3 regions of the Burkholderia sp. AU33423 genome follow, and region 1 is predicted to be linked to each of the others. Evidence: riboswitches for the same ligand, from Rfam matches in the RefSeq annotation. Region 1 holds a riboswitch; each other region holds the start of a gene.
The links. A riboswitch is a leader RNA that binds a small molecule or an ion and turns the genes downstream of it on or off. The one in region 1 is predicted to bind cobalamin.
Positions count from the first base shown of each region.

Region 2: linked by a shared signal. The riboswitch ahead of CFB50_RS26470 (TonB-dependent receptor domain-containing protein) and the one ahead of CFB50_RS13600 (FecCD family ABC transporter permease) in region 1 are both predicted to bind cobalamin.
Region 3: linked by a shared signal. The riboswitch ahead of cobA (uroporphyrinogen-III C-methyltransferase) and the one ahead of CFB50_RS13600 (FecCD family ABC transporter permease) in region 1 are both predicted to bind cobalamin.

Region 1 is NZ_NKFH01000005.1:245,948-249,213, reverse strand. It holds gene CFB50_RS13620 (EVE domain-containing protein) at 1-454, opposite strand, end outside; RNA gene ssrS (6S RNA) at 524-705, opposite strand; gene CFB50_RS13610 (cell division protein ZapA) at 787-1,101, opposite strand; gene CFB50_RS13605 (ATPase) at 1,098-1,448, opposite strand; cobalamin riboswitch at 1,603-1,853, shown strand; gene CFB50_RS13600 (FecCD family ABC transporter permease) at 1,896-3,011, shown strand; gene CFB50_RS13595 (ABC transporter ATP-binding protein) at 3,008-3,266, shown strand, end outside.
Region 2 is NZ_NKFH01000007.1:1,757,740-1,761,005, reverse strand. It holds gene CFB50_RS26470 (TonB-dependent receptor domain-containing protein) at 66-1,994, opposite strand; cobalamin riboswitch at 2,337-2,529, opposite strand; gene CFB50_RS26465 (AraC family transcriptional regulator) at 2,619-3,266, opposite strand, start outside.
Region 3 is NZ_NKFH01000004.1:1,366,691-1,369,956, forward strand. It holds gene cobO (cob(I)yrinic acid a,c-diamide adenosyltransferase) at 1-341, opposite strand, end outside; gene CFB50_RS09050 (cobalamin biosynthesis protein) at 379-756, opposite strand; gene cobA (uroporphyrinogen-III C-methyltransferase) at 753-1,502, opposite strand; cobalamin riboswitch at 1,673-1,909, opposite strand; cobalamin riboswitch at 2,023-2,288, shown strand; gene cobW (cobalamin biosynthesis protein CobW) at 2,619-3,266, shown strand, end outside.

The sequences.
Region 1 (3,266 bases):
TCAGCTTTTCGGTGATGAAGCGCCATTCGGCGCGCGTGACCGGCGTGATCGACAGCCGATTGCCGCGCGCGAGCACGCGCATGTCGGCGAGTTCGTCGTGTTCGCGCAGCGCCGCGAGCGGCACGAGCGGCGACTTCTTCACGAAGCGCACGTCGACGAGCAGCCAGCGCGGTGCTTCCTGAGTCGACTTCGGGTCGTAATAGGGGCTTTTCGGATCGAACTGCGTGGGGTCGGGGTAGGGCGTCGACGACACTTCGGCGAGACCCGCGATGCCCGGCTCGGGGCAGCTCGAGTGATAGAACAGCACGCCGTCGCCGATCTTCATCGTGTCGCGCATGAAATTGCGCGCCTGATAGTTGCGCACGCCGGTCCACGGCAGCGAGCGCTGCGGTGCGTTGGCGAGATCGTCGATGCTTGCTTCGTCCGGTTCGGACTTCATCAGCCAGTATTGCATGGATCGTGATCGACGCAGAAAGGGCTGTTGCAAAAGGAAACGGCATCGGGAGTTCCCGATGCCGTTGGATAGGCCCCCGCCTTGGCCGCTAGGCCGGCATCCTGAACCTGAGGTTCAGAATTGGTCGCAGTTAGCAGCACTTCGGGTACATCAGACAGAGTGACGCGCGCGCCCGTGCTACAAATTTCCGCAACCGTGCACATGGCATTGGTTCAAGGAATATATGACCTTGGCGAACCAGGCAGGGAAGCTGACTGAACTGTGATTCGATGCGCCAATTTGACCACCGTTGATCGCCGAGATCAAGGGGAATCGACGCATCGATTAAAACGTTACTGCGTCTCGTGCTGTGCGAGCACCGCGCCGAGCTGTTCGTTCATCTGGTGCATTGTACGACGGATTTCCTCCGCCGGAAATGCTTCACCGTGCCGCACGCTCGTTTGCAGTCGCAGCAATTCGGACGCCAGCGACAGCGCCGCCATCACGGCGATGCGATCGGTGCCGCGTACCGAGCTGTTCGAGCGGATTTTCGACATTTCGGCGTCGACGCGCGCGACCGCTTCGAGCAGCGCCGCTTCGGTCTCGGCCGAGCAGGCGAGCCGATAGGCCTGACCGAGAATCGAGACTTCGATCTGCTTGGTGCTCATGCATGTTCTCCGTGGCTGGCCGCGTCATCGCCATCCGTACGCGCCTGCGCATCCAGCAGGTCGAGCTGGTTGTCGGCTTGCTCCACACTTTTCGAGCGCGGCAGCTTTTCGAGAATCGCGTTCAGTTTCACCTGGGCGTCGTCGATCTTTGCCGACAGCGTGTCACGCTCGGCCGCAAGTGCATCGCGTTCGTCGCGCAGTTGCGCGAGTTCCGCGCGGACAGTGTCCGCATCCGCGCGCAATTGCGCGACCTGCTCCTCGAGCGCGAGCCGTTCCGAGTGATAGCGCTTGTTCAGCGAAATCAGACGGCCAATATTTTGAGATAGGGTTTCGAGTTCGTTGAGCATTTGCTGCGTCCTCTAAAGACCCAGCATTTTAGCGCGGAATAACGCGCAATCCGACATCTGTAACGTTTCCAGTCGTAACACCCCTGCTTCTTGCCGCGAATCAGCGCGTCCCGTGCGTGTCCGGACGCTTCCTTGACGCTCGCGCGACCCGCTCCTAAACTGGCGCCGCCTCGGTGCTCGCGCGTGGAACGCGCGGTTAAACGGGAAGCAGGGCGCGGGCGCCGGAAGCCCGCCAACCTGCGCTGCCCCCGCAACGGTAAGCGGCCGCGTCTCGTGACGCAGGCCGGCTCGGGCGCGTTTCGCGTGCAGGTCCTGCATGCGGACGCGGGCCACTGCGCGTGATCGCGCGGGAAGGCGAGCCGGACCGCCGCCAGCCCGGATACCGGCCGAGACGGGGAGCCCGCACGGGCTTCGTGACGCGCGGCCTGCGGGGAGGCGGGGCGCGCAATGCTTCACGGAATCTTCTTCGATGCTGACCCCAATCGTCCGCGCGGCGCTCACGTCACGACCGGCCCGCTGCCGCAAGCGGGTGCGCCGCACGTCGTGTGCGGCGCCGTGCGCGGCATGAGCGCCGCGCGCGCCACCGCGATCTGGACCGCGCTGGCTGCGGCGGTCGCGTTGCTGTTCGTCGCGTCGCTGTCGATCGGCAGCGTGCCGATGTCGCCATGGCAGGCGCTCGCGTCGCTCGTGCCGCATGGCGGCGACGCGCTGTTCGCCGATATCGTCCGCACGCTGCGCCTGCCGCGCGCGCTCGCGGGCTTCGCGTGCGGCGCGCTGCTCGCGCTGGCCGGTGCACTGTTGCAGGTACTGTTGCGCAATCCGCTCGCGGAGCCGTACGTGCTCGGCGTGTCGGGTGGCGCGGCCGGCTTCGCGCTCGTCGCGATGATCGCGGGTGGCGCGTGGTGGCTCGTCGATGCGTCGGCGTTCGCCGGCTCGCTCGTGTCGGTCGCGCTCGTGCTCGGTCTCGCGCGCCGCGAGCTGTGGCGCGGCGAATCGCGCGATGCGTCGCCGCGGTTGCTGCTCACGGGCGTCGTGATCGCGGCAGGGTGGGGCGCACTCGTCACGCTGCTGCTGTCGCTCGCGCCCGATGCACGGCTGCGCGGGATCATCTTCTGGCTGACCGGCGACCTGAACGGCGTGACTGCGCCGTGGTTCGCGTGGGGGGCGCTGTTGGTGGCCGCCTGCGTCGCGCTGCCGGCCGCGCCGCAACTGAACGTGCTGCTGCGCGGCGACGCGACCGCGCTCGCGCTCGGCGTGCCCGTTGCGCGCCTGCGCGTGCGGATCTATCTCGTCGCGTCGCTGGCCGCCGCGGCAGCGGTGACGACGGCCGGCACGATCGGCTTCGTCGGCCTCGTCGTGCCGCACGCGCTGCGGCTCGCCTTCGGCAATGACCAGCGAATGCTGCTGCCGGCCGCGATGCTCGCGGGCGGCGGCGGCGTGATGGCGGCCGACCTGCTCGCACGCACGGTGATCGCGCCCGCGCAACTGCCGGTCGGCGTGATGACCGCGCTGATCGGCGTGCCGGTGTTCCTGTGGATGTTGTTGAGGAGGCCGATGCGATGACGGGGGCCGCACTGCACGCCACGGCCGGCGACATGAACTACGCGGCCGTCGGCCTGACGCTGAAGGCCGGCGCGCGTACGCTGCTCGACGGCTTCACCCAGGTGTTTCGTCCCGGCGAGATCTGGTGTGTCGCCGGGCCGAACGGCGCGGGCAAGACGACGCTGCTCGCGACCCTCGCGGGGCTGCAGCCGCCGGCCGGCGGACACGTCGAGGTCGACGGCCGGCCGCTTGCCGCGTGGCCACCCGAGCAGCTTG
Region 2 (3,266 bases), on a different contig from region 1:
CATCGGATACGCCGTTTCAAATGGGAGGCCTCGCCACCTATCCGGCCAAAGCCTCCCCATCCCCGTCAGAACGTATAACTCACCTTCCCGAACGCCGTCCGCCCAAGCGTGTTGTACCCATACGCGGTCATGTACTGCCGGTCGAACAGATTCGACACCGTCGCCGACACCGTCAGGTGTGAATTGATCCGGTACGACGCGCGCAGGCCCACCGTCAGATACGAAGGCAGATAGGTCGAATTCGCCGGATCGTCGAACGTCGTGCCGCCATAAAGCAGCGACGCCCCCGTGCTCAACGCATGCAGGTGCAGTTCATCCCACGTGTGATCGATGTTGAGGCTGACCGTCTGGCGCGGCCGGCGGTTGAGCCACGAGTCGTTGGTTTCGTCCTGCGGATTCAGGATCCCGACCGCGAGGCTCACCGGCGTCGAGCGGCCGATCGTCCCCTTGTACGACAAGTCGATGCCACGAATATGCGCGCGGCCGATGTTCATCGGCGAGAACGTCGCCGGGTTGTACGCGATCAGGTTGCTGACGCGCGTATCGTAGATCGCGGCCGTGAACGTACCGTACGACGTGTTCGCATCGACCGCAGCCTCGACCGACGTGCTGCGTTCCGGGCTGAGGTTCGGATTGCCGTAGCCGGGGTAGTACAGGTCGTTGAACGACGGCAGCTTGAACGCATTGCCGTACGACACACGCGCCGTGTACACCGGCGTGATCGCCCACGACAGCGCCGCGTTACCCGTATTCACGGATTGCCCGGCGATGATTTCATGACGCCCCGCGAGGAACATCGTCACGCTGCCGAGCGTTGCCGACTGGTGCAGCGAGAACGCGGAATCGTTGCGCGTCGGCACGCCGTTCGGAATGTCGACCGGCAGGAATGCCTGCTCGCGCGTGAAGTCGTATGCGAGCTTGGTTTCGCCCGACAGCGGCAGCCCGAACAGATGGAATCCGCGCGCCTGATGCGTCAGCGACGTCGACGTGCTGATGCGCTGCGAATTGATCTGGTCGGTCGGGATGGTCGGATCGCTCGCGTAGATGAACCCGCGATCGTTCGCATAACCGAACGACTGGTCGAACTGCGTGTCCGGCGTGATATCGAGGTGGAACGCGATACCGGTCGTCAGCTGATGATCGAGCTGGCGGTTCGCAAAGCCGCGGTTGTCGTAGGACAGATCGGACCGGTGATACAGCGCGAACGTCGAGATCGACCAGTTGTCGCGCGCGTAGCCGAGGCGCGCGTCGAGATCCTGCGCGTGGTACGGGTTGCGGCCCGCCTCATGCCCGTACGCGAACGGCCGCGTCGCGTCGATGCCGGCCGTGTTGTACGAGTGCAGGCCGAGCGAGTAGGTGAGCCCGCCGAGCGCGGCGAGCGGCCCGGTCGACGGCACCGTGCCCGACGTGCGCAGCTGCGTGTCGAACGTCTTGTTCGACCCGCCGCCGAACGACACGGTGGTCTGGTTCGGCTGGTTGGCCGCGCGGCGCGTGAAGAGCTGCACGACGCCGCCCATCGCATTGGCGCCGAACGACGCGGCGGCCGGCCCCGAGATCACTTCGACACGTTCGAACGCTTCGGTCGGCAGGTCCGCCCACGGCGCGATGCCGGTGGTCGGCGAGCCGATCCGGATGCCGTCGATGAACACGGCGACCTGGCTGGCCGACGAGCCGCGGATGCTGACCGACGCGGACGAGCCGGGCCCGCCGTTCTGCGAGACGGTCACGCCGGGCAGCGTTGCGAGCGCCTGCGTGATGCTCGGGTCGCTCGGCGACAACCGGTCGAGATCGGTGCGCGTGAGCACCTGGGTCGTCGCATAGCGCTGGTCGAACGACTCGGGCAGGCGGCGTGTGTCGGTCACGTTGATCGTCTGCAGGTCGGCGCCTTCGGCGGCCGGGGCCGGTTGCGCAACCGAGGTGTCGCCGGCTGCGTGGGCGAGCGGCGAGAGAAGCGCGGTCGCGGCGGACGTGGCAAGGAGGTGTCGAATCTTCATGAGGCTGTCGTTGTGGTCGGGCTGCGCATGCGTCGATCGTGGGCGGGCGGCGGGCAGCGCCGGTTTTGTTATCGGTGAGCGGGTTATCGCGCGACCGGGCCGAGCGGGCCGCGGTCGCGAGCATCGGCGCGGCACATGCCGGCGGACGCGATCAATACGGAGCGGCGCGCGCGAGCAGGCGGGCCGTGCATGCCGGCGGCGTGCCGGCGCGACGCTTCCGGTGAGGAAGCGGATGCGGTAACAGTGGACATCGGGCGGATCCTGAGGTCGGGCCGTCCATGCAACGGGCGACCGCCAATAGCGGTGCCTGGCGCGCCGGGACACCCCGCCCGGTGCGGCTGCTTGGACCTCGGGTCGATGGCAGGTCTCCTGGCTCGCGGGTCGTCATTCGTGCCGGCCTTCCCGGTTTCCCAGTGGCATGCAGTGGCACGGATTCGCCGCTCACAGTTGCGGGGGCAGCCGCAGACTCGAGGCGCGGCCTCTCCTGCGTTCCCTTTTGATCCCATCCCTGGGAACGATCAGCGCGCAAGGGTAATGGCGTGCGCTCCGGCGCGTCAATTGTCGGGCCGTGCGGGGATGCGAAAAAACGTCATCGGCGCGCAAAAACTTTCGAAATCCTTTCCTTCATGCGTCGATGGCGCGTTTCATGTCTGACGAAATGGCGTGGTTTGCTGCCATGCAATCGCGCCGAAACCGGCTCGGGGCGACACCCGTCCACCTGACGAACGCGCGACGGAATGCTTCCTCGCCGCCGAACCCGAGATGCGCGGCGATCCGTGCGACCGGCCAGTCCGACTCGCGCAGGCAGCGTTGCGCGGCCTCGGCGAGACACTGCTCCCGCAGCACGTGATAACCGCTGCCTTCGGCGACCAGCCGCCGCCGCAACGTCGCCTCGCTGACGCCGAGCCACGCGGCCAGCTCGGCGAGTGCCGGCAACGCCTGCTCGTGCGCGAGCGCCGCATCGAGAAAGCCACGCACCTGCTGCGCCCACGACACGACGGCCGGCGCCGCATCGATCAGGCGAAACGGAAAATCGACGAGAAACGCGTCGAGCTCGGCCGGCTGCCGGGTCACGCGGCACGCGAGCCGTGCGGCATCGAACGCGAAGCCGTAGGTCTGACGGCCGACCTCGACGGGCGCGTTGAACAACCCGAGCAGCGGCATCGCGTCGTCGCGGCGCGGATGGCCGAGCCAGACGTCGGTCGGCCGCAGCGGCTGCCCGATCAGCCAGCCGAACAGCTGCAGATAGCAGAACAACCCCGTCAGGTCGAC
Region 3 (3,266 bases), on a different contig from region 1:
TCGTCCCAGCCTTTGCGCGCGGTCGCGATGTCGGCGTCGCGGTTCTGCGTGTTCCACGTATAGCCGTCGCCCATCGTCACGAAATCGCATTCGGCCACCGCGCCGAGGAAGTCGCGCTCGGACGTGTGCAGCGCGCCCTTGATGAACTGCACGACACCGAGCCGCATGCCGTGGCCGAGCACGCGCACGGCCATGCCGAATGCGGCCGTGCTCTTGCCCTTGCCGTTGCCGGTGTTGACGATCAGCAGGCCCTTCTCGTTGACGGCGGCAGCCTGCTTCTTCTCGTGGCCCGCACGGCGGCGTTCGGTCATCCGTTGATGGGATTCGGCGTCGGTTTTCATCGGATTCGTCCTGTCGAAAGAAAGCGAAACAAAGGGTTCAAAGCGGGCCGGCGAGTGCGACCGTCACGCCGTCCCGGATGGATTTGGGGCCCAGCAGCCGGCCGTGCGGCGCCGCGAGCTGCGCGCACGGCTCGGCCACGCCCGCGACGCCGAAGCGGGCGAGCGCGGCGGCCGACGGGCCGCTCGCGGCCAGGTCCGGGTGTCTCGCGAGTTGCGCCGCATCGAACGCGACGAGCGGCCAGCCGCGTCGCGCGCACAGCGTGCGCAGCGCGCGGGCGCGCGCCTTGTCGGCGAGCGTGGCCACGAGCGTCGGTTCGGCGGCCGGGTACGGCATCAGCGCCGCGCGGATCGCAGCATCGAGTTGCGCGGCCGTCACGCCTGCGCGAAAACCAATGCCGAGCGCGACACGCATCATGCGCCGCCGCCGAGCGCGGCACGTACCGCCGGATCGTCGGCGAACGCCGCGACGCGACCGATCACGACGATCGCCGGCGAACCGATGCCGGTCGTGCCGATGCGTTCGACGAGCGTGTCGAGCGTCGCGAGCACGTGGCGTTGTTCGGGGCGCGTCGCGTTCTCGATCGCCGCGCACGGCGTCTCGCCGGGCAAGCCGCCTTCGCGCAGCGCCGTTGCGATCGCGTCGAGCCGGCGGATGCCCATGTAGATGACGATCGTCATGCGCGTGGCCGCGAGCGCGCGCCAGTCGGGTTCGTCGGCGCCCGCGCCGTGGCCCGTGACGAAGATCACGCCCTGCGCGTCGCCGCGCTGCGTGACCGGGATGCCGATTGCGGCCGGCGCGGCGATGCCCGCGGTGACGCCGTTCACGACCTCGACCGGGAATCCCGCCGCGCCGAGCGCGGCCAGCTCCTCGCCGCCGCGGCCGAACACGAACGGATCGCCGCCCTTGAGCCGCGCGACGCTGCGGCCCGCGCGCAGATGCGCGAGCATCGCGACGACGATCGTCTCCTGCGGCGTCGACGCATGACCGCCGCGCTTGCCGACGTGCTCGATGTGCGCATCGGCGCGCGCATGGCGCAGCACGTCGGGATTCACGAGATCGTCGACGAGCAGCACGTCCGCCGCGCCGATCGCGTGGACGGCCTTGAGCGTCAGCAGGTCGGCGTCGCCGGGGCCGGCGCCGACGAGCCAGGCGCGGCTCATCGGGCGCGGCACGGCGCGCACCGTGTCGTCACAGCGGAAAAGGGCAGGCGGGCGGCACGGCGGCGGCCAGCGGACAGGTAAACCATGGCGGATCGAACGAAGCCCGCGCGGACGCGGGCGGAATGCGCACCTCATCCGTCCCCCGCGGATCGGGCGTTCGGCGAGCGTCGGGCTCGCCCCTTGCGTCGGCCGGTATCCGGGCTGGCCGCTTGCCAGGCCGCAGCCTTCCCGCCCGGCTGACGGGCAGTGGCATCGTGGGCGGCCTGGGCGCGTGCGCGGGGAAGCGCGTCGCGCGGGCGGCGTACCGTTGCGGGGACAGCACAGGCCGGGCGGTGGTCCGCCTCCTGTTTCCCGTTTAACTGCAGGCGCGGAATGCGCATGCGAGCACCGAACGCGGCGCTACGATAGCACAGCGACTCCCCCGCGCGAACCGCCGCGCACGGCTTCCGGCCACGCGCGGCGGCCATCCGGAACCGGGCCCGGCGGCCCGCTTCGCCTTGACGCTCCCCGCACCGCCGCCTACACTCGCACGCGTTTTGGTGCTCGCGCGCGCCGCTCCGGTGCGCGCAGTTAAACGGGAAACAGGGAGCCTGCCTGCGCCGCAGTCGAGCCAACCTGTGCTGCCCCCGCAACGGTAAGCGAACGCGTCGCGCGCATGCGCCACGCAACGCCGCTTCGCCGCATGCCACGCGCGTGCGGACGACCGCCACTGGATGCCGCGCGCATCCGGGAAGGCGAAGCGGCGTGTTCGTCAGCCCGGATACCGGCCGAAACGTTGGGGTTCAGCGCCGCGGGGAGGCGGCGCATCGTCCACGGCCGCAGCAGGTCCGACGCCCGCGCATTGCCCGCTTCCTCCACCGATCCGTCTCCGCGCGAACCCGCGCCGGCCGGCGTGGCGAATGGCAGGCAGCGCGAGCCGGGCCGGCAGCAGCCGTGTTGGCATTCACGATGTCGACCGTTCGCAAGGAAGCACCATGTCCGATTCGTCGTCCCGCCCGTCCCGCGACTGTCCGTCCGGATCGCGCGGCGGCATGCCCGCGATCCGCCAGACGAACTGCCACGCCGCCATCGACGCGACGATCCCGGGCTGATTCCATTTTCGACACAGGACCTACCATGACCCTACGCAAGCTTCCCGTCACGATCGTCACGGGCTTTCTCGGCAGCGGCAAGACGACGCTGATGCGCCACATCCTGCAGCACGCCGAAGGCCGCCGCATCGCGGTGATCGTCAACGAATTCGGCGAGCTCGGCATCGACGGCGAAATCCTCAAGGGCTGCGGCATCGGCTGCGAGGATGCCGAAGGCGCGCAGGGCGAAGCGGCGGGCCAGCTGTACGAACTCGCGAACGGCTGCCTGTGCTGCACCGTGCAGGAAGAGTTCTATCCGGTGATGGAAGCACTCGTCGAGCGCCGCGCGGACATCGACCACGTGCTGATCGAGACGTCGGGCCTCGCGCTGCCGAAGCCGCTCGTGCAGGCGTTCAACTGGCCGACGATCCGCAACAGCTTCACGGTCGACGCGGTCGTGACCGTCGTCGACGGGCCGGCCGCCGCAAGCGGCCAGTTCGCGGAAAACCCGCAGGCCGTCGACGCGCAGCGCCGCGCCGATCCGAACCTCGACCACGAATCGCCGCTGCACGAGCTGTTCGCCGATCAACTGTCGTCCGCCGATCTCGTGATCGTGAACAAGGCCGATCTCGTCGGCGACGCCGAGTTCGCGCAGATCGAAACCGCGATTCGCGAAGAAATCCCGCCGCAGGTG